2 regions of the Paenibacillus sp. JMULE4 genome follow, and region 1 is predicted to be linked to the other one. Evidence: a T-box and tRNA genes for the amino acid it is inferred to sense, from the RefSeq annotation. Region 1 holds a T-box; the other holds one or more tRNA genes.
The links. The T-box of region 1 lies ahead of leuS (leucine--tRNA ligase). A T-box ahead of a tRNA ligase gene usually reads a tRNA of that ligase, here a tRNA-Leu.
Positions count from the first base shown of each region.

Region 2: it encodes a tRNA-Leu, which carries the amino acid that the T-box ahead of leuS (leucine--tRNA ligase) is inferred to sense. The anticodon was not compared.

Region 1 covers NZ_SGWF01000014.1:159,032-169,894, reverse strand. Annotated here, with positions in the region: gene EXW96_RS13670 (CvfB family protein) at 1-791, shown strand, start outside; gene EXW96_RS13665 (class I SAM-dependent DNA methyltransferase) at 867-1,661, shown strand; T-box leader at 1,969-2,215, shown strand; gene leuS (leucine--tRNA ligase) at 2,269-4,716, shown strand; gene comER (late competence protein ComER) at 4,765-5,646, opposite strand; gene EXW96_RS13650 (ComEA family DNA-binding protein) at 5,755-6,264, shown strand; gene EXW96_RS13645 (homocysteine synthase) at 6,362-7,654, shown strand; gene EXW96_RS13640 (deoxycytidylate deaminase) at 7,670-8,182, shown strand; gene EXW96_RS13635 (ComEC/Rec2 family competence protein) at 8,248-10,839, shown strand; gene EXW96_RS28070 (amidase family protein) at 10,852-10,863, shown strand, end outside.
Region 2 covers NZ_SGWF01000018.1:10,291-21,153, reverse strand. Annotated here, with positions in the region: gene nirD (nitrite reductase small subunit NirD) at 364-693, opposite strand; gene nirB (nitrite reductase large subunit NirB) at 755-3,190, opposite strand; gene purU (formyltetrahydrofolate deformylase) at 3,651-4,544, opposite strand; gene EXW96_RS20415 (deoxyribonuclease IV) at 4,576-5,703, opposite strand; gene EXW96_RS20410 (DUF2621 domain-containing protein) at 5,870-6,319, shown strand; gene EXW96_RS20405 (S-layer homology domain-containing protein) at 6,446-7,846, opposite strand; gene EXW96_RS20400 (hypothetical protein) at 8,128-8,400, shown strand; gene EXW96_RS20395 (YitT family protein) at 8,445-9,038, opposite strand; tRNA gene EXW96_RS20390 (tRNA-Leu) at 9,184-9,266, opposite strand; gene EXW96_RS20385 (DUF2500 domain-containing protein) at 9,451-9,843, shown strand; tRNA gene EXW96_RS20380 (tRNA-Leu) at 9,968-10,050, opposite strand; tRNA gene EXW96_RS20375 (tRNA-Glu) at 10,172-10,243, opposite strand; gene EXW96_RS20370 (hypothetical protein) at 10,450-10,596, shown strand.

The DNA of each region.
Region 1 (10,863 bases):
AAACGGCCGGGGAAGTGAAGCCCGGGGATCAAGTAGACGTGTTCCTGTTTCACGATACGCAGGACCGGCTGGCGGCAACGATGCGAAAGCCTCTGATTCGGCTTGGCGAGGTGGCGCTGCTCGAGGTCGCAGATATTCATCCGCGCTTTGGATGCTTTCTTGAGATGGGGCTGGGGCGGCACTTGCTGCTGCCGTTTAAGGAGCTTCCTGAGCTTAAGGAGCTTCGTCCAAAGGTGGGTGACAAGGTCTTTGTCGTGCTGACGCACGACCGTCAGGGCCGGCTCGTGGCTAAAACAGCGGGGGAAGAGCAGCTGAAAAAGCTGTGTTTCGATGCTCCGGCCACTTGGCGAGGCCAATGGGTGGAAGCAAGGGTGTACAAGCCCCTGCAGATGGGCACGTTCGTCGTCTGTGACGGAGGCGTGGTCGGCTTCGGAGTCATCGGCTTCATCCATTCCTCCGAACGGACAAGACTGCTGCGGTTAGGCGAGCAGGTCAAGGTTCGCGTGACATTCGTGCGCGAGGACGGGAACGTGAACTGTACGATGCGCGAACGCAAGGAAGTCGGGCGGGATGAGGACGCGGAAAAGCTGCTGGCGTTTCTTCATGAACGGCCGAACAAGGCCATGCCCTACTCGGACGAAACGCCTGCCGATCTGATCAGTCAGCGCTTTGGCATAAGCAAATCGGCATTCAAACGCGCCATCGGCAAGCTGATGAAAGAAGGCTTGGTTTATCAGGAAGGCAGCTGGACTTACCTGAAGCAGGATCCGACAGAGCCGGTTACCCAGTGAAGAAGCGCTGAGGTGCCGGTTTTTTCTTGCGCCGGCAGGATACTGATGATGCATTAAGACAAGGAGGTTTGCCGTGTGGCTTATGAGCGGTTCTCGTATATTTACGACCGTCTGATGGAGGATATGCCCTATGAGGAATGGATGCGGTTTGCCGGACAATGCTGGGACAAGTATGGTGCTCCCCGGACCGTCGTCGACCTTGGCTGCGGCACGGGAGCCTTGGCGATACCGCTTGCGCAGCAGGGCTTCGAAGTGATCGGCATCGACCTCTCGGAAGATATGCTCGCGGTCGCTCAGCAAAAGGCGGACAGCGTGCAGCGGCATTCACCGTTCCCTGCCGGAGGCGGGCTGATGCTGCTGCAGCAGGATTTGCGCGATTGGGAGCTGGACCGTCCTGTGGATGCGGTCATCTCGTTTTGCGACTGCTTCAACTATTTGCTGGAGGAAGAGGATGTCGTGCTGGCGATCCGGCAAGCCTATGCGGGGTTGAAGCCGGGCGGTGTATTTCTGTTTGACATGCACACCCCTTATCAGCTGCAATCGTATGCCGAATCGCAGCCCTTTACTCTGAACGAAGAGGACATTGCGTATATATGGACATGCGATTTTGACCCGGGACGCTGTGAGATCGAGCATGCGCTAACGATTTTCGTCAGAGAAGGAGAAATGCTCGAAACAGGATCCGACGATGCGGTGACAGAACGCTTCCATCGGGTGGAGGAGCTGCATTTGCAGCGTGCTTATTCTCTGGATTGGCTTGGGGAGAAGCTGCGTGAAGCCGGTTTCCGGGAAACGGCCTGCTACGGGGATTTTACGTGGGAGCCACCTACGGAAAATACGCAGAGGGTGTTTTTTGTGGCGGTAAAATAGGCTGACCCTGTTCGAGGCCGGAAACAGGCGGGGGATGACGAGCCGGACTATTTTTCGATCAACCGCAAAATCAGCTGCACAGCGCTCAAAATCATGCCCCAGAGCGGCAGCGACAAGATCAAACCGTTCAGTAATCCTCGCATCGGCGGCAACCTCCAGCACACACTTTTTATACAGTATGTACAAAAAGTCTTTCTGGAATCCCCGGCAAAGAGGATTATCGTGCCGGAAGGGCGATTTCTTTCGATGGCGTCCTGCTTGACACACAGGAACGGTTTTACATATAATGAAATTTAATTGGATCGTTTGCAAGGCTATGACAGAAAGCAGTAGCTGTACGCCGTATTTCAGAGAGCCGATGGTTGGTGGGAATCGGTTGTGGTCGCAGCGAACTCGTTCTGGAGCCAGAAGGTGAAGGGAAGGATCGTCGGAAGAAGGGTCCGAGACCTAGCCGGATCGTATTCCCCGCGTTAAGGGGCTGGAGTGGACAGGGGCAAAGCATGCCGGCTGTCAACTAGGGTGGTACCACGGGAAGCAAAGCTCTCGTCCCTAGCTAAGGCTAGAGGCGAGGGCTTTTTGTTTTTATTCGAAGGAGGCATAAAGCAACATGGCACAGGAAGTCAAAGAACAGCAAGGATATAACCCGCAGGCGATTGAACCGAAGTGGCAGCGCTATTGGGAAGAGAACAAAACGTTCAAGGTGCTGGACGACGACAGCAAGCCCAAATTTTACGCCCTGGATATGTTTCCGTATCCTTCCGGCGCGGGACTGCACGTAGGCCACCCGGAAGGGTACACGGCCACCGATATTGTGTCCCGGTACAAAAGAATGCGCGGCTACAACGTACTGCATCCGATGGGGTGGGATGCGTTCGGTCTTCCGGCGGAGCAGCATGCTCTCGATACAGGGGAGCATCCGCGCGATATTACGATCAAGAATATCAATAATTTCCGCAGACAAATCAAATCGCTCGGCTTCTCGTACGACTGGGACCGCGAATTCAGCACAACCGATCCCGATTACTACAAGTGGACGCAGTGGATTTTTATCCAGCTTTATAAAAAAGGTCTCGCCTATGTCGACGAGGTCCCGGTCAACTGGTGTCCCGCGCTGGGAACGGTCCTCGCCAACGAAGAGGTGATCGACGGCAAAAGCGAACGCGGAGGCCATCCCGTCATTCGCAAGCCGATGCGTCAGTGGGTGCTGAAGATTACCGAGTACGCAGAACGCCTGCTGGAGGATCTGGAGGAACTCGATTGGTCTGAAAGCATCAAGGACATGCAGCGCAACTGGATCGGTAAATCCAAAGGAGCGGAAGTGACGTTCGCTATCGACGGGCATGAGGGTGACAGCCTGAAGGTGTTCACGACTCGTCCGGATACGCTGTTCGGAGCGACATACTGCGTTTTGGCGCCGGAGCACGAGCTGGTGAATCGGATCGTGACGGAGGGACAAGCCTCGGCGGTGAAGGAATATCAAGAGCGTGCCGCCCGCAAGAGTGACCTGGAGCGTACGGATTTGGCCAAGGAGAAAACCGGAGTCTTTACCGGAGCCTATGCCGTCAATCCGGTGAACGGCAGCAAGGTGCCGATCTGGATCGCCGATTATGTACTGGCGGGCTACGGAACGGGAGCCATTATGGCGGTGCCGGGACATGACCAACGGGACTGGGAGTTCGCCAAACAGTATGATCTTCCGATAATTGAAGTGGTGCAGGGCGGGGATCTGTCCAAAGAGGCTTATTCCGGCGACGGTCCGCATGTGAACTCCGGCTTCCTGGACGGGCTCAACAACGAACAGGCCATCGGAGCCATGATTCAGTGGCTTGAGGATAACGGCAAAGGCCAGGGCAAAGTGACCTATCGTCTGCGCGACTGGCTGTTCAGCCGCCAGCGTTATTGGGGCGAGCCTATTCCGATCCTTCATCTGGAAGACGGGACGATGAAAACCGTGCCGGAGGATCAGCTGCCGCTGCTGCTGCCGGAGGTCGACGAAATCAAGCCGTCCGGCACAGGAGAATCGCCGCTGGCGAACGTAACCGAGTGGGTCAATACCATCGATCCGGAGACCGGCATGAAGGCCCGCCGCGAGACGAACACGATGCCGCAATGGGCGGGCAGCTGCTGGTACTACCTGCGTTTTATCGATCCTAAGAACGATAAGGAAATTTGCTCTCCGGAGCTGCAGCGCAAGTGGCTGCCGGTCGATCTGTACATCGGGGGCGCGGAGCATGCTGTGCTCCATCTGCTGTACGCGCGCTTCTGGCACAAGGTGCTGTACGATCTCGGCGTAGTGAATACGAAGGAACCGTTCCACAAGCTGGTCAATCAAGGGATGATCCTCGGCGAGAACAATGAGAAAATGAGCAAGTCCCGCGGGAACGTCATCAATCCCGATGTCATTGTCAATGAATTCGGAGCCGATACCCTGCGCTTGTACGAAATGTTCATGGGTCCGCTTGAGGCGACAAAGCCGTGGAGCGCCAACGGCGTAGAGGGGGCTTACCGCTTCTTAAGCCGGATCTGGAGATTGTTCATCCAAGAGGACGGGCAATTAAGCGCGAAAATTAGCAGTGAGGAAGAGGGCAGCGAGGCGTTCAAACGGGTTTGGCATCGTACCATCAAGAAGGTGACCGAGGATTTTGAGGCGCTGCGCTTTAACACGGCGATCAGCCAGCTGATGATCTTCGTGAATGAGGCCTACAAGACGGATCGTCTTCCGAAAGCGGCTATGGAGCACTTTGTGCAGTTGCTTTCTCCGCTTGCGCCGCATCTGGCCGAAGAATTATGGGAGAAGCTGGGCCATAACGATACCGTAACTTATGAACCATGGCCGACCTATGATGAGGCCTGGACCGTAGATAACGAGGTGGAAATCGTTATTCAGGTGAACGGTAAAATCATCGAGCGCGCGACGGTTGCGGCCGATGCCGATGAAGCTTCTATGCGGGAGCTGGCTGTGAATCTGGATAAAGTGAAGGATGCCACGGCGGGTAAAACGGTCCGGAAAGTCATCGTGGTCAAAGGCAAGCTGGTCAATATTGTAGCAGGATAAAAAGGATAAAACGGGCAAGCATCAAAAAAACAACCGCCCCCCGGATGGCTACGGGCACGGCGGTTCATAAGGAAAAGACGTGAAAGCATCGCGTTCTTCATCGGCTTTGGTCCCGAAAAAGCGGGCTTCCACCTTTTCCAAATCTTCTTCGTATTTGGAATGAGTTGTGCGGATCAAGTCGTAAAAGACGCTGCACAGCTCTTTTTCCATTATACGGAGTCCTTCCTCTGTAATTCCGCCGGGTACGGCTACACGCTGCTGCAGCGCGGCGGGAGTAAATCCTCCATCTGTCAGCAGCTTGCCCGTCCCCAGCGTCATTTCGCTGGCGAGCCGCGTCGCCTCTTCCTCGGAAATTCCGGTGGCCGAGACGGCTGCCTGAATATACTTTTGAATGAAGAAGGCGAGGAAGGCAGGTCCGCAGCTGGACAGGTCGGAGGAGATTCGGGTGTGTTCCTCGGATATGCGAATCGGAGCGCTTACGCGGGATAACAAGTTTTCGAGCCGTTTTTGATCCTCGTCCTTCATCCGGTCCCCATAAATACAAAGTGTCGCTCCGCTGAGTACATGATTTGTGATGCTCGGAATCACTTTGGCGATTTTGCAGGGCAACAGCGCTTCGAGATGCCGGATCAGCACCGGGCTGGTGATCGAAACGATGATCTGTTCGGGTGTCAACAAAGCCTGAATCTCCTCAATGACATCTTTGAACTCGAGAGGCTTGACACAGATAAACAGCAAATCGGCTTGAGAAGCCGCTTCTTTATTGGAACGGGCAACTTGCAAGCCCGGATAGTTCGCTGCCAAAAGCTCCGCTTTGGCGATGGTCCGGTTGGTCGCCACCACGTTCTCCGGGTTTACAGCGCCGGAGCGGATGAACGTTTCAATAAGCATACTGCCCATGCTGCCTGTTCCGATGAAACCTACTCGCATGACGATCCCTCCTGTTTCTTCATGTATATCAGGGAGGATATGAATTTATGCATCAATTTACCAATAAAAAGAGGTGATGAAGATGGGATCAACGAAAGGGGGAGCGGGATGATGCGAATCGCTTTGATCGCGCTTGCTGTCGGTCTTTCCGCGGCACTGCTGATGATTTATCCTAAATGGGCGGAGCCGCCCGCGTCAAGCTTCATTAGCGCCGATGCGGAAATGCGCAGGCTGCTGCAGGAACAAGCGGAGCAAAAGCCCCCATCGCAGACGGTTCCGGGCGGTCAGCAGGAGGGAAAGCCGCCGGAAACAAAGCCTGTGGAAGATCAAGGGCCTGCGCCGGAGCTCCCCAAATCCACTTTGGAAGGGAAAGGTTCATCCGCCGCAGAGGAGGCGGATCAGGCCGTTGCGAAGTCGGGCAAGCTGAATCTGAACACGGCGACGGCGGAGCAGCTGGATGATCTGCCCGGTGTCGGTCCAAGCAGAGCGCAGGCCATTTTGGAGCTTCGTCAGCGGTTAGGCGGCAAATTCCGCTCCCCCGACCAGCTGCTTGAGGTTAAAGGAATCGGTGCGAAAACCTTGGAGAAGATCAAGCCTCATGTCACCGTAGAGCCATAGCGGAGTATTTTATAGACAACGCTTTCATTTTGGGGGGAAATATGCGAAAATAGGTACGATTATTCATTTTATGCTATGATTAAGGGGGACGTATTTGATGTCTGAAGAACGCAAGCTCGCGCTGGAAACATTAGCTGTCCATGCTGGACAAGAGATTGATCCTGCCACGATGGCTCGTGCAGTGCCTTTGTACCAGACGACTTCCTACGGGTTCCGGGATACGGATCATGCGGCAAATCTGTTTGGATTGAAGGAATTCGGCAATATTTATACCCGCTTGATGAATCCGACGACGGATGTGTTCGAGAAGCGCGTCGCGGCATTGGAGGGCGGACTTGCCGCTCTGGCAACGGCATCCGGACAAGCCGCCATTACGTACTCGATCCTGAATATTGCCGGAGCGGGAGATGAGATTGTGTCGTCGGCCAGCTTATACGGCGGTACATATAATCTGTTCGCGATCACTCTGCCCAAGATCGGCATCAAGGTACATTTCGTCGATCCGAGCGATCCGGAGAACTTCCGTAAAGCGATTACGCCGAACACGAAGGCGGTATTTGCGGAGACGATCGGCAATCCGAGAGGCGATGTGCTGGATATCGAAGCGGTGGCTTCCATCGCCCACGAGAACGGCATTCCGCTCATCCTGGACAATACCTTCCCAAGTCCATACCTGTGCCGCCCGATAGAGCACGGTGCGGATATCGTCGTTCACTCCGCCACTAAATTCATCGGCGGCCACGGTACATCGATCGGCGGCATCATTGTAGACGGCGGGCGCTTCGACTGGAAAGCGAGCGGCAAATTTCCCGGGCTGACCGAACCGGATCCCAGCTACCATGGACTTGTTTATACGGATGCGCTAGGTCCGGTCGCATACATAATTAAAGCACGCGTGCAGCTTCTTCGCGACATGGGGGCGGCCATTTCTCCCTTCAATTCTTTTTTGATGCTGCAGGGTCTGGAGACTCTGCATCTGAGAATGGAACGCCACAGCTCAAACGCACTGAAGGTAGCTGAATTTTTAGAGCGGCACGACGCGGTCGAATGGGTAAGCTATGCCGGATTGCCAAGCCATCCTTCCTATGATCTGGCCCGCAAATATATGCCTAAAGGCCAGGGAGCCATTTTGACGTTCGGCATCAAGGGCGGCGTGGAAGCCGGACGCAAGGTGATCAACGCCGTGAAGCTGTTCTCTCACCTTGCCAATGTGGGCGATTCGAAATCGCTGATCATTCATCCGGCCAGCACAACGCATCAGCAGCTCAATGAAGAGGAGCAATCGGCCGCAGGCGTCAGCCCCGGCATGATTCGGCTGTCGATCGGCACGGAAGCGATTGAAGACATCATCTACGACTTGAATCAAGCGATTCAAACCAGCCAGAAATAAGGGAGCGAGCATGACATGACAGCCCGCAAAGATTGGGACACGTACTTTATGGATATCGCCTATATGGCATCCACCCGTTCAAGGTGCAACCGCAGACATGTGGGCGCGGTGCTGGTTCAAGGGAAAAAGCTCTTGGGCACGGCTTACAATGGGGCCCCCTCGGGCGTCCCCGATTGCTCGGAGGCCGGCTGCATGCTGGTGGAAGAAATTGAACTGGTGCCTGCTGAAGGGAAAGAACAGGTGGTCAAAAAGCAGCGGTGCATCCGGACCATTCATGCGGAACAAAATCTGCTCCTGTTCACCGATCGCGAGGACCGGGAAGGCTCGGTTGTGTATGTAACCGATCAGCCGTGCTGGACCTGCGCCAATATGCTGGCGAACAGCGGCATCTCAGAGATCGTGTATCACCGGGCTTATCCGAAGGATCATGACAAGGTAAGCGCCTTGATGGAGCAAAAAAAACTTACGTTCCGTCAGTTGGAGAAGTACGAGCCGCCGGCAAGCACGGTCTCGGAAGTCACAAATTAAATCACTTGGAGGAAGAACCTCTTTTCGGACATGGTTAGCCATGTGTTCGGAAGGAGGTTTTTTTGTTGGCAAACAGAAGGGAGCTGACAGGTATCGGGAGAAGACCTATCGTCATGCTTGCCCTGTGCTGGACGCTGGGGTATGCCGTAGCCTTGGTATACCCGATGGCCTGGATGAATCTGTTTCTTGCTTTCGGCGCCGGGATTTTTTGCTGCCTGGTGCTCATGCTTAAACCGAGGGGCTCGGCCTGGTTCGCAGGTATGCTGATCGCTTTGGCAGCGGCCGGATGGTACGGAGAGTATGATGCCGGCAACAGAAGTCTGATCCGGCTTGAGGCTGAGGAGACGAACGGAGCGGGATTTCGAGGCAGAATCATGACTCCTGTGGAGGTAGACGGTGACCGGGTTTCTTTTCAGGCGAAGGCGGATCGCGTATCGCTCGCGGAGGGTTTTCCGCCGGAGAATGGGGGTCGAGGGGAGCTTGTTCAGTTTTCGATCCGTCTAGTAAAGCAGGAAGAACAGGAAATGGCGAAGCATTGGCAAAGAGGGGATAAGATTGAGCTTGAAGGGACGTTATTGCGGCCGGGGGAGGCCCGTAACTTCGGGGGCTTTGATTACCGGGACTATTTAAGGTTTCAGCACATCCACTGGCAAATGACGGCCAAAGGACTGGATGGAATCAGCGTGACCCCACCCGCCTTCGGGGAGTGGGGAGGCTGGCTGGTTCTTCGCGCAAACGACCGGTTTCGCGAGCAGCTGGCTGCCAAAGTGGAGCAGCTGTTTCCTGAGGAACAGAGCGGCTTTATGAAAGGCATGCTGATCGGTCTGGAGGATGACATCGACCCGGAGCTCTTCGACCAATTCTCGCGGCTCGGACTTACGCACATTATCGCTATTTCCGGCCTTAATGTCGCGATTTTTCTCGCCTGCTTGATTTGGCTCATGCGCCGGTGCGGTTTCACGCGTGAAACGTATTTGCTCACGGCCATTGCGTTGATGCCCGTCTATATCGCCGTGACGGGCGCGGCGCCTTCCATCGTGAGAGCGGGGATCATGGCCATGATCGGCTTATATGCGGCCTATCGGCACCGGTTGAAGGACGGGCTGCATATTGCGCTGATCGCCGGTGTCGGGATGCTGATATGGGAACCGTATTATTTGGTGAACGTCAGCTTCCAGCTGTCGTTTCTGGTGACGCTGGGGATCATCCTGGGCGTCCCGGCGATGAATAAGCTGCTTCCCTTGAAGCGGCCCAGGCTGCGCGATGCCGTTTCCATTACCGTCGTAGCGCAATTCGTTTCGTTTCCGCTTACGATTTATTATTTCAGCCAGTTTTCGCTGCTTTCTTTTGCGGCTAATTTTTTGCTTGTTCCGGTATTCAGTATGATCGTTATGCCAGCGGGGACGGCGGCGATGCTGCTGTCTTTCCTTTCTCTTTATATCGCCAAACCGTTTGCTTGGTTCGTCAGTCAGGTCAATACCCTTCTGTTCTGGATTGTGGACGGGTCCAGCCGATCGGAGTGGTTTCAAACCATTTGGCCGAGCCCGGAACCGGTATGGATCCTGATGTACTACGGTTTGCTGGCGCTGCTTGTGGTGCTGATGCTGGGCGAGCGGGATTCGCAGGAAGCAGGGGAAAAGACTGAGCCTATGCTGTATACCATGGCGGAGCATAGAGGCCGGGAGCGCGCGCGGCGGTGGATCCGATATGTGCTGCTGCCGGCCGTAATCGTTAGCTTCGCCGCGGTGTTGTGGACCGGTTATGATCCCCGGCGGGAGAAGGCGGAGGGCAGAGTGCATTTTATCGACGTCGGTCAAGGGGACAGCATCTTGATCCAGCCGCCGGGAAACGGCGGCAGCCTGCTGATCGACGGCGGGGGTACCTTATCCTTTCGCAAGCCGGGCGAGGAATGGAAGCAGCGGCGGGATCCGTATGAAGTCGGCCGGAAGCTGCTCGTGCCGCTGCTCAAAAAACGCGGTGTCCAGACCATCGACGAGCTGATTCTAACCCATCAGGATGTCGACCATTTTGGCGGTTTACAGGCGGTTATCGAACAAATCCCGGTGAAACGGCTGATTTTTAACGGGACGCTGAAGCCGGCTGCCGGGGTGGAGAAGCTGTTCCAAACCGCGCTGGACCGCGGTATTCAGCTTGTCGATGCGCGTGCCGGAGACCGGTTGGAGAAGGGACAGGATACGGTGCTCCATTTTCTGTATCCGTTCCGGGAAGCGGACGGTTCGGGGCTGCGTTTGGAGCAGGACCAGAATCCGAGCTCCATCGTGTTTCTTATGGAGATGTCCGGGACGCGGTGGCTGTTTGCAGGGGACATCGGCGAAGGGGCTGAACGGAAGCTGCTGGAACGGTGGTCGGCATTGGAGCCGGGGACGTCGAAGCTTCTGGAACCCCCTGTTGATGTGCTGAAAGTAGCGCATCATGGAAGCAAATCTTCTACCTCCGAGCTGTGGCTGAGGGCGTGGCGGCCCAGGCATGCCGTGATTTCCGCAGGAGTGAAGAATGTGTACGGGCATCCCCATCCTTCGGTACTGGAGCGGCTGGCCGCGCATCGGGTGAGCGTCCACCGCACCGACCGTCACGGCGAGGTGCAGATGACCGTTCGCGAGGGCAAAATATATATGCGCACAAAAATGAAGGAATGAGACGCGAACTTTCTGGGGCTGCCG
Region 2 (10,863 bases), on a different contig from region 1:
GTCTTGTATCGCATCAGTGTGTCAAGCCGTGAATCGCCTTCATTACAAACAGCAAGCTACCCTTATGCAGCGTAAGCTGTTCACGTGTGCATCATTCTCCGGCCACTTCAAGTACTTGCCCTATTGTACCATTCTCCGCATGAGTTTTCCATAACCCGTACACTTCTATTCTACAAAATAATCTACTGCAAAATTGTTGTTCACTGACACAGCGGCGCTGGCCTGGTGGCTTGCCAGCCACTTCTTGTATTCTGTGCTGCTCGCCCGCTGCGGCGCATGGTCTCTGCGCAAGCTGCAACAGGAAAATAAACAAGACGGTACTGAGCCATAGCCAGCACCGTCTTTCTTTTGCCGCATATGTTGCTACGCGGACAGACTGTCTTTGTTCAACAGCAGAAACACTTTCCCTTCCGCATCCACTTCAACCGGAAACGTCGTCACACAGCCTTCATCGGGAGCCTGCACCAAACCGTCCTTCATATTGATCTTCCAGTCGTGCAGGGGGCAAAAAACGTGATGATCGCAAACGATTCCTTCCGACAGCTTCCCGTTCTTATGGGGGCAGCGGTTTTCGATGGCGTGCAATTCCCCGCTCGAAAGCTTGAAGACGGCAATCTCCGTACCGGCTACCTTTACCGTTCTGGACCGCAGCGCCGGGATATCCGATACCCGGGCTACCATAATACGCTCCATCAGCGCTCACCTCGTTCAAAATAATGTCGACCCAATCCGGGCGCCACCGTCCGGTTTCCTCTTATTCCGCCGCGGCGGCGGCATCCTTCGCCGGAAGCGATTCAAACATGGCGCGCAGCTCGGGCGTCTCAATGATTTCCTTCCAAGGATCCTTCATCAGCTTCAGCGTCTCGTCGATACGCGCCACAAGCGCCTTTCGCTTCTCCTCGGTATCCAAAGCCTGCCGAATCACGTCCAGGCCGACACGCTGTACCCATTCGCTCGTCCGTTCGTTCCATTTGGCGTTCTCCCGGTAATACTGCAAGAAAGCGGCCGAGTATTCGAGCACCTCCTCTTTCGTCCTGACCTTCCACATCAAGTCGGATGCCCTGACCTTGACGCCGCCGTTGCCGCCAATATACAGCTCCCAGCCGCCGTCGATGGCCACAACGCCGAAGTCCTTAATTGTCGCTTCCGCACAGTTGCGCGGACATCCGGATACGGCCATTTTCACCTTGGCCGGTGTGTTCAACCGCTCAAAACGCCGCTCCAGCTCAATACCCATGGAGATCGAATCCTGTGTTCCGAACCGGCAGAAGGTCGAACCGACACAAGTTTTCACTGTACGGAGAGCTTTGCCGTAACCATAGCCGGACGGCATATCGAGCTCTTCCCACATCCCCGGCAGATCTTCTTTCTTCACGCCGAGCAGATCAATACGCTGACCGCCTGTAATTTTGACCATCGGCACGTCATATTTTTCCGCCACTTCGGCGATTTTTTTCAATTCCTTGGGAGAAGTCACCCCGCCATAAATTCTCGGTATGACGGAGTAAGTGCCGTCCTTCTGAATGTTGGCGTGATTCCGTTCATTAACAAAGCGCGACTCCCGCTCTTCTGCGTGCTCCACCGGCCAAACCATGCCGAGATAATAGTTCAGCGCAGGACGGCATTTGGAGCAGCCCTCCGGATTCGACCATTCGAGCACATGCATAACCTCTTTGCTCGTCGTCAAATGCATCGAGCGGATAGCCGCTACCACCTCGTCCCGGTCCAATGTCGTACAGCCGCAGATTCCCTCTTTGGCCGCGGTGACGGCATCCTCCCCCAGCGTACAGTTCAGTACCTGGGCGACGAGCGGTTTACATCCCCCGCAGGATCGCGAGGCATTCGTACAAGCCTTGATCTCCTCAACCGAAGTGAGTCGCTTTTCTTGAATGGCTTTCACTATGGTTCCTTTGGTCACGCCGTTGCATCCGCATACGATCTCGTCATCGCTCATCGCCCCGACCGCCGTCCCGCCGTTACCGTTCCTGCTGCCAAAGTCTTCGCCCAGCACGATTTCCTTCTCCCGGCCGCTGATATCTTCCCCCGTTCGTATCAGTTGGAAGATGCGGGAGCTGTCGCTTGTATCGCCAAACATCACGGCGCCGACCACTTTCCCATCCCGGATCAAAATCTTTTTGTAGATGCCGTCAATTTCATCTTGAATCCTAATGGCGCGCGTTCCCGGCTCTTCGTTATATTGACCGCCGGAGAAGACGTCAACGCCCGACACCTTGAGCTTGGTGGACGTGACCGATCCCCGGTACCCTTCGCACTCAAGACCGCACAGCTTCTTGGCAAGCACATCCCCCTGTTCATACAACGGGGCTACAAGTCCGTAAGCAACGCCGCGGTGCTCAGCGCACTCCCCGACCGCATAGATATTCGGGACGCTGGTTTGCAGGTAATCGTTCACCACGATGCCGCGATTCAGCTCAATCCCGCTTTCCTTGGCAAGCGTAACGTTCGGCCGTATCCCGACCGCCATCACGACGAGGTCGGCTTCCTCAAAGCCGCCGTCCTTGAACTTGACCCCGGTTACCCTCTTCTTGCCCACGATTTGTTCCGTCTGCTTCTCCAAAAGAAACTTCATGCCCTGACGCTCCAGCTCGGCCTGCAGCATTCTCGAAGCCGTTTCATCCAACTGGCGCTCCATCAAATAATGGTTAATATGGACAACCGATACCTCCATATTCAGATTGAGCAGTCCGCGCGCCGCTTCCAGTCCGAGCAGACCTCCGCCGATGACGACCGCTTTCTTATATTGCTTGGCCGTCTCCATCATCGTTTCGCAGTCCTTGATATCCCGGAAAGCGATAACCCCTTCCTTGTCCGCCCCGGGAATCGGAAGCATGAACGGCAGCGAGCCCGTTGCCAGGATAAGCTCATCATAAGCTGCGGTCACGCCTTTATCGGAAACAACCTTCTTGTTGGCCGTATCGATCTTCGTCACGGTATGCCCTGCATGGAACGTAATGTTGTTGTCCCGATACCAGTCCCAGTCGTTCAGGACGATGTCCTTCAACCCGGAATCCCCGGCAAGCACCGACGAAAGTAAAATCCGATTGTAATTCGGATATGGCTCCGCCCCGAAAATCGTAATATCGAACATCTGAGGGGCCAGCTTTAAAATATGCTCCACACACCGTACGCCCGCCATCCCATTGCCAACCAGCACCAGCTTCCGTTTCATGCCTCTCCACTCCTCATCCTAAAATACATTACACAAAACGTTATATTTAAGAAATTATTGAATATTTTCATCCGGAAATCCTATTTTGTGTAATGTTTATTTACATTTAATCGTGTAAAACCAATATACACGATAAATCCGTATTATACAATATATTCTTCTGAAATTTATTGATTTTTTATGTATTTATTTTTAAAAAACCGAATATTAAATGATTTAATTTATTTTATTGTTCGTTTTTTATAAAAGTTTCCCTTCAAATGAATATATAAACTTCAATTTTATGTTATATTATATTACATATAAATCAAAGCTGATAGGTTACTTCAATATCACCAGTCTCCATAAACATCTTTCATAGTACAAAAATAAGGCCGACCCGCTTCTTTACTTCAAAGAAGACGTGTCGACCTTCATGATTCAATCGCATCCGGGTCTCCTGACCCTTTCACGTTTTATTTTAACTGAACACTACCGTTTTATTTTGATGCACAATGACGCGATCCTCCACGTGCCAACCGACGGCCCGCGCCAACACCGTTCTTTCGATATGGCGCCCGATGCGCTTCAGGTCATCCACATTGTCGCGGTGGCTTACCCGCTGCACGTCCTGCTCGATGATCGGCCCGCCATCCAGCTCCTCCGTGACATAATGCGCCGTAGCTCCAATGATTTTTACGCCGCGGTTATATGCCTGAGCGTACGGCTTGCCGCCGATGAAAGCCGGAAGGAACGAATGGTGAATGTTGATAATCCGGTTCGGAAAATGCTCTATAAACTTCGGCGAGATAATCTGCATGTAGCGGGCCAGGATGACCACATCCACCTTCCCGGCCACCAGCTCAAGCTGACGCTTCTCCGCTTCAGCCTTCGTATCCGGTGTCACGGGAATATAATGATAAGGTATGCCGAGCGGCTCAACAAGCTCCCGCATGTGGTCATGATTGCTGATGACCATCGCAATGTCCGCATCGAGATCCCCCGACTGCCAGTGCCAGAGCAGCTCCAGCAGGCAGTGGTCTTCCTTGGATACGAAGATGGCGAGGCGCTTCCTGCGGCTTGCGCGTGTCATCCTCCAGTCCATCTCAAATTCCTTCGCCACGTTGTCGAAATCGGCTTTGAGCCGTTCGATCCGTGCATCCAGATTGTCGAGATCGAATTCGATCCGGATAAAGAATAAGCCTCCCTCCGGATCCATCGTATATTGATCGGATTGAACGATATTGGCGCCATGCTCGTATAAAAACCGCGAAACCGCGGCCACGATACCCGGCCTGTCCGGACAGGATACCAGCATGCGGGCACGATTTTGTAAATCTGTACTTGTTCTCTTAGGGGTGATTTTTGGAACCATTACATTTTCTACTCCTTCATTAAACTGACCATTATACGGCGGCAAACAAATGCTCACCGGCAAACCACGCAGTCAAACGGTGATTAATCTGTTCTTCGGTTAATTCGGGGAACAAGCCTTCTGCAACAACCATGTCATAAAGTCGCTCCATCGGCTCGCGGCCATCCGCTTTTTTGGCTTTGGCATCCGTCTTGAGAACTTCCCACGTCTGAAGCACATACGTTCTCGGATTCAGCTCCTGCTTCGAGAAAAAGTGCGCCAATCGCTCTACATCCGAGAGGAACTCTTCGCCGAACCGCTCTTTCACGGTGCCCCCCAACAGAGCAATCTCCGCCTCATACATCGGACGCTGGTAGCTATCCTGCTTACCGATCCACGGAGTCTCCAGTATAAACGGCAGATGCTTCAGCTTCTCGTGGTGAACCACGCCGTTCATCGCATCGAAACCGATCCAGCCCGAGCCAACAGTGGCATGGCGGTCTTTCCCCGCTCCAATCGGATTTTTGCTGTCGTTCAGATGAACCACCGCAATACGGTCCAGACCGATCACACGATCAAACTCCTCCAGCACGCCATCCAGATCGTTCACGATATCGTAACCCGCATCATTCACGTGGCACGTATCAAAGCACACTGACAGACGGCCGTTGTCATCCACCTTCTCGATAATCTGCGCCAGTTCTTCGAAACTGCGGCCGATTTCCGTCCCCTTGCCAGCCATCGTCTCCAGCGCAATTTTTACATCCGTATCCTTCACGCCTGCCAGCACCTCATTCAAGCCTTGAGCGATGCGCGCAATACCGAACTCGGCATCCTTGTCCGTGTAAGCGCCCGGATGCAGTACAATCTGCTTTACGCCTATATAATCCGTACGGCGAATTTCTTCCTGAAGAAAACGTACCGCCAGCTCGAATGTGTCCTCTTTATACGATCCCAGGTTAATGATATAGGGAGCATGTACGATAATTTCATCGATGCCATGCTTGTCCATCAGCTCTTTGCCTTCTTCGATATACTGCGATTCAATCGGCTTGCGGCGCGTATTTTGCGGCGCCCCCGTATAAATCATAAACGTGCCGGAGCCGTACGAAACAGCTTCTTTCGCAGCATTCAGCAGCCCTTTATCTGAAAACGATACGTGTGATCCAATTTTAACCATGACCGGAATTCACTCCTTTTCACATCACATCTCTCTATTTTACTAGGATTGCGTCCGGAAATCTAGAATAGGAAATGTTTCTCTAACCAAAAGGCGCTCCTGCTCCGTTCTGCCGTTTTCCTGAATCCCGGATTTACGGTATAATGGAAGCGAGGTGAAATGTACGATGCTTTTATCCAGTTCCGTCCCGCCCTCGGGATTTATGTGGTTTATCCTGTTTTGGGTGTTCGTGCTGCTGTTCTTTATGTCGATCGGCGGCTATTTTATGTTCCGCAAATTTTTGAAGGTGCTTCCGATGGGAAATGACGGTAAATCCAAGCTCGACTGGCAAAATCATTATGTCGAATCATCCCGGCATCTATGGACGGAGGAATCCAAAGCCTTCCTTGAAATGCTCGTTGAACCGGTCCCCAAGCCTTTCCGTGACATCGCCAGGCATTCCATCGCCGCCCGGATCGGACAAGTGGCCCTGGAGGACAACGCCACTGAAATCACAAAGGATCATTGCATCAAGGGTTACATTCTCGCAACGCCAAAACGCGATTACAAGAGTCTGACCTCCTTTCTCGACAAGAAGCAAATCGACTATACCGCTTATAAGCATCTGCTTCAGTAGCAGCTTGGATATCCCTCTCCGATACGCCGGGAGGGATTTTTGCTGCGTGAACCCCTTGTTATAAACAGGAGTTCAACAAAAAGACCCCCGTCCCTCAAAGGGAACGGAGGCCTCCCATACGGCGGTCTATTTCCGCTTTTTGCCATTTCCCGGATCCTCGTCGTACAGGGCCACGCTCAATGTGGTTTGATACTCCGTTGTCCGCGGCGATTTCATATCCCGCTTCTGCGAACGGAGACCCACCATCCCAATGCCGTCCAAAGGCAGAGTAAGCGGCAGTTCCTCCTGCTTGACGAAGCCCACACGACCGTCCAGAATAACGTACAGATCCACCTTCTCCTGCGATTTCATATCGATGGTCAAAAATCTCTTCCCATTCGGCTGCACCGCCGTCTCGATCTCACCGAACAGCTTCACATTTTTCACAATGACACCCTGATCGTTAAAATAATCCGTTACACGAATCACCGATTTATCCGACCATTCCGGATTCTGATGATTCCCGCCGGCAGAGCCGCCCGAATTCGGCGGAACGATGATACTGCTGCCTGGATTGTTATTGAAGGAACCCCCGCCTGATGACGGCGCTCCTCCGCCTGTTCCCGCAGAACCACTGCCGGAGCCGGATGCATCAAGCTCGACAGACGTATAGTCCGAGAGCAGGCTGTTGTTTTTAAGGTAGCTGTAAATCCGGTTAAGAATGGTCACAGCTTCCGCGCGTGTCACTCTATCCTTCGGCCGGAAGTATCCATCGTCGTTCGGCGTCATGATGCCGTTGGCCTTCAGACTGACGAGCGCCGTAGATTGCACGTTCGAGAGCGGATCGTCTCCAAACTTGCAGTTGCTGGAATGGTTGCCCATAAAGAGCGACGGATATACATTGCTGCTTTCAATATCCATCAACCCTCCCGCTTCGTATCTTCCGTCCGCCTTGGCGGCAGCATATTCCTCAGGATCCGTAAACAGCCTGACAGGGACATCCTTAAACTCCATCATAACGGCACACACATCGTTTTCACTCAGCCTGCGGTCCATCAGCCGCTGATCGAAGAATGCGTAAAGCATCTGCGCCAGCTGAAGCCGGTTCAACGCTTGATCAGGCCGGAAGGCCAAATCCCCGGTTCGGCTCACGCCGTATCCGCCGATGCGAAAAGACGCGTTATACATATCCATAATCGGCCGATGTGCCCAGTGAAGCGGAGGCACGTCCGTAAAATAGCTGATTTTCTCCATCCCCACCGCATACTGGTTGGGACGGTACTTATTAAACAAACGATGGACCATCACCGTCCATTCCGCTTTGCTGACCGTTTGATCCGGACGAAACAGGCCGTCGGGATAACCGGTTAACACTTGCTTGTCGGTCATCAGCCGTATGGCGTTGATCGCCCAGGCGTAGCGCTGCGGATCGACGTCCCGGAAGCCGGTGTCCGCACTGAATGCCCGGACCGGCAATAACGACAGCAAAAGAGTGAATGACACCAGAAGCACGAGTTTGCGCCACATCGGGCTGCTAGCATTTCTCATGAGTCGCAATACCTCCCATCTCTTTCCTTTTTTATCGGTAGGAGGGGCATATTTTGTTACAGCAAACCTTGAATTCGTCCCGGAATGCACGACCTGTAGATTCTTCCCTTTTCGAGGAGGGCTATACCGATTGCTTGTTTCAAGGCATCCCCGGCGGCCGCTGCATTCAATGCTCCGTTAATAGACAGTCGACCCGAAAAAAGGAATCAACGCCCGTTTGACGAAATATTGGTGTAGTAAGGCCATATTCATCATCGGTTCAAAAACGAGGGAGGGACATCATGTTCGGTGATCAAGAAAAGATACTCCTGTATGGGCTTATTCTTGTGATTGCTGCCGCCGCCGTCCGGCTCGTCTTAAGGAAGAAACGAAATCGCCCGCAGCACATCCATTCTGGCCGAAGCAAACGACCTCTGTCCAAGCAAAGCTACTCTTACTGTAAAAAGAAAGTCCCTCCAAAGGAACTGACCTTTTATTCCGGCCGCGGCAGAGTGGTCGGTGTCTGCAAATTATGCCGTCCTCAAGCCGAACGGCAGGCCCTGCTGCGCCTATAGCTTACTCATAAGGAGTCCTCCCGAGAAGGAGGTTTTTGTCATTTTCAATGCGTCCGTCCAACGGATTTAAGCGTACAGAGCGTTGTCGTCACGCCTCCAACCGTAATCGTAATCACAGACAGCACCAATGTCTCCGCCGAGATCAGCAGGCCTCCCAAGCTGATAATGATCGCATCCAGAATAAAAATGATGATCCCTACATTAAACGTAACATACTTCGAAAGAAATTGAGCCAGCAAATCCGTTCCCCCGGTACTGGTATCATATCGCAGCATGATTCCGATTCCCGCGCCGATAATCAAGCCTCCGATTACGCTGCTGCTGACCGGCGTCAAATTTACATAATAGAGAAAATAATAGTGGAACGGTTCCAAGATATCAATCAGATAGGAGGAAAGCAGCATGCCATGCAAACTGTTGTAGACCAACTCCCGGTAATAAATCCATGCCAATGTAAAGATGGGTATGCTGCACAGGATGACTACAAGTCCCACTTTGAATTCGAACAAATAATTAATAATGAGAGCTATGCCAATAATCCCGCCGTCCAAAACTTTAAACGGCATCAAAAAACAATTCACACCCATCGCGATCAGCAAGCTTCCCGTTATGATTGCAACGATTTTATGGTACAGCAACCCAACCAGCTCCCATTAAGGCATGTCTGATTTATATGCTGAACACATCAAAAATGTGCATTAATCCCTATTTACTCTCAGCGAAGAGATAAAGCGCAAAAGAAAAAACCCTTGAATACCAAGGGTTTCCGGATTTAAGCCAAAATGCGGTTGAGAGGACTCGAACCTCCACGGGCGTACGCCCACTACCCCCTCAAGATAGCGTGTCTGCCATTCCACCACAACCGCGCATAATATAATTATATCTTGTTCTCCAGCAAGAGTAAAGCCCGCTCGTTTGACAGCACTTCATACCCGAATGTTTTTTACTATATTTCTTTTTATTGGTTTGAAATATTTAAACCATGAAACATCCCGGCACGGAAATACGTTTAAACCGTATGAACAAATTTCCATATGGGGAGTGGACGGAATGATCTCTTTTGGCGATCCGTTTAGCGGTTCTTTTGGTGGTCCGCCGCCTGTTTTTTCAATGATGTTTACTCTTATTACGACGCTCATTGTGGGGGTTGCTTTGTTTATATTGGGCCGGGGGGTTTACACCTGGATGAGCAATAACGCCTGCGAACGAATCACCAAGCCGGCTTTTGTCGTTTCCAAACGGACAAGAGTCAGCGGGGGCGAACACACTTCAGCCCATACTTCCTATTATGTCACGTTTGAATTTGATCAGGGAGAACGACGCGAATTCCATGTTCGCCCCGGCGATTACGGTCTGTTGGCGGAAGGCGATCAGGGGCAGCTTTCCTATCAAGGCACCCGCTTCCTGGAATTTCAGAGATCCCGGCAGCGATCCATTTATTGAGGCTGCTCCAACGTCGGAAAAGATGAGACGCCATCCAAGCGTTTGCCTCCAGAGCGTCTCTCCCTTACCACATTCGACAGAAAATAAGCCTGATGATCCTATTGGGATCACCAGGCTTATTGAATGCGGTTGAGAGGACTCGAACCTCCACGAGCGTACGCTCACTACCCCCTCAAGATAGCGTGTCTGCCATTCCACCACAACCGCAGGTTAAAATGATTATAACGACCCGTAGGGGATACTCCTCGCTGCGCTCCGAGACTGCGAAGCCGATGCTAGCGAAGCTTATCCTCCGACGAACCCTCAGGGGTTCAAATCCCCTTTAATATGACCCGTAGGGGATTCGAACCCCTGTTACCTCCGTGAAAGGGAGGTGTCTTAACCCCTTGACCAACGGGCCATGCCATAATGAAAATCGACTGCTTTTTAAGCGACAAGAGTTATTATAGCGGAATGTTCCGAGGTTGACAAGATGTTTTTTCGACAGTTTTTCGGGAACAAAAGCAAGCTTTGGGAACGGAAATTCCGTTATGCCAGTCAGGGAAAAATAAAGCCTTTTAATGAGGTGCCAGTTATCTGCTGAATTACCGATGAACCGCCGACCGAATGACCGAACAAGACATTCGCGTTCCGGATCAAGACGATAGCGCCTGGATACATATCTCCGACCCGGTTCCGGCGCAGGTCGAGTATTCCTGGAAAGCCGTTTCACTGCTGCCCTTGGTGGTGGAGGTCCGCATCATGCTGAAATAGCGTCTCAAAATGAACCGCCATAAGGAACATTGGATTGACGTTTTTTGCCATTGTCGAGAAATATTACGAAAGGTCTTTTGGACTGTACGAAGCAGAACACTTGCCACAATCCTTATGTTCTCGTATCGCATGAAATTTTCCATTTCAAACGTTCAACTCCGACGAGTCATCTTGTGGAGAAAAATCGCTTCTCGACGCCATAAGACATCAAAAACTTACCTTCTATGCAAGAAAGCAGAAGCTTATGTCATCGACATCGATGATCAT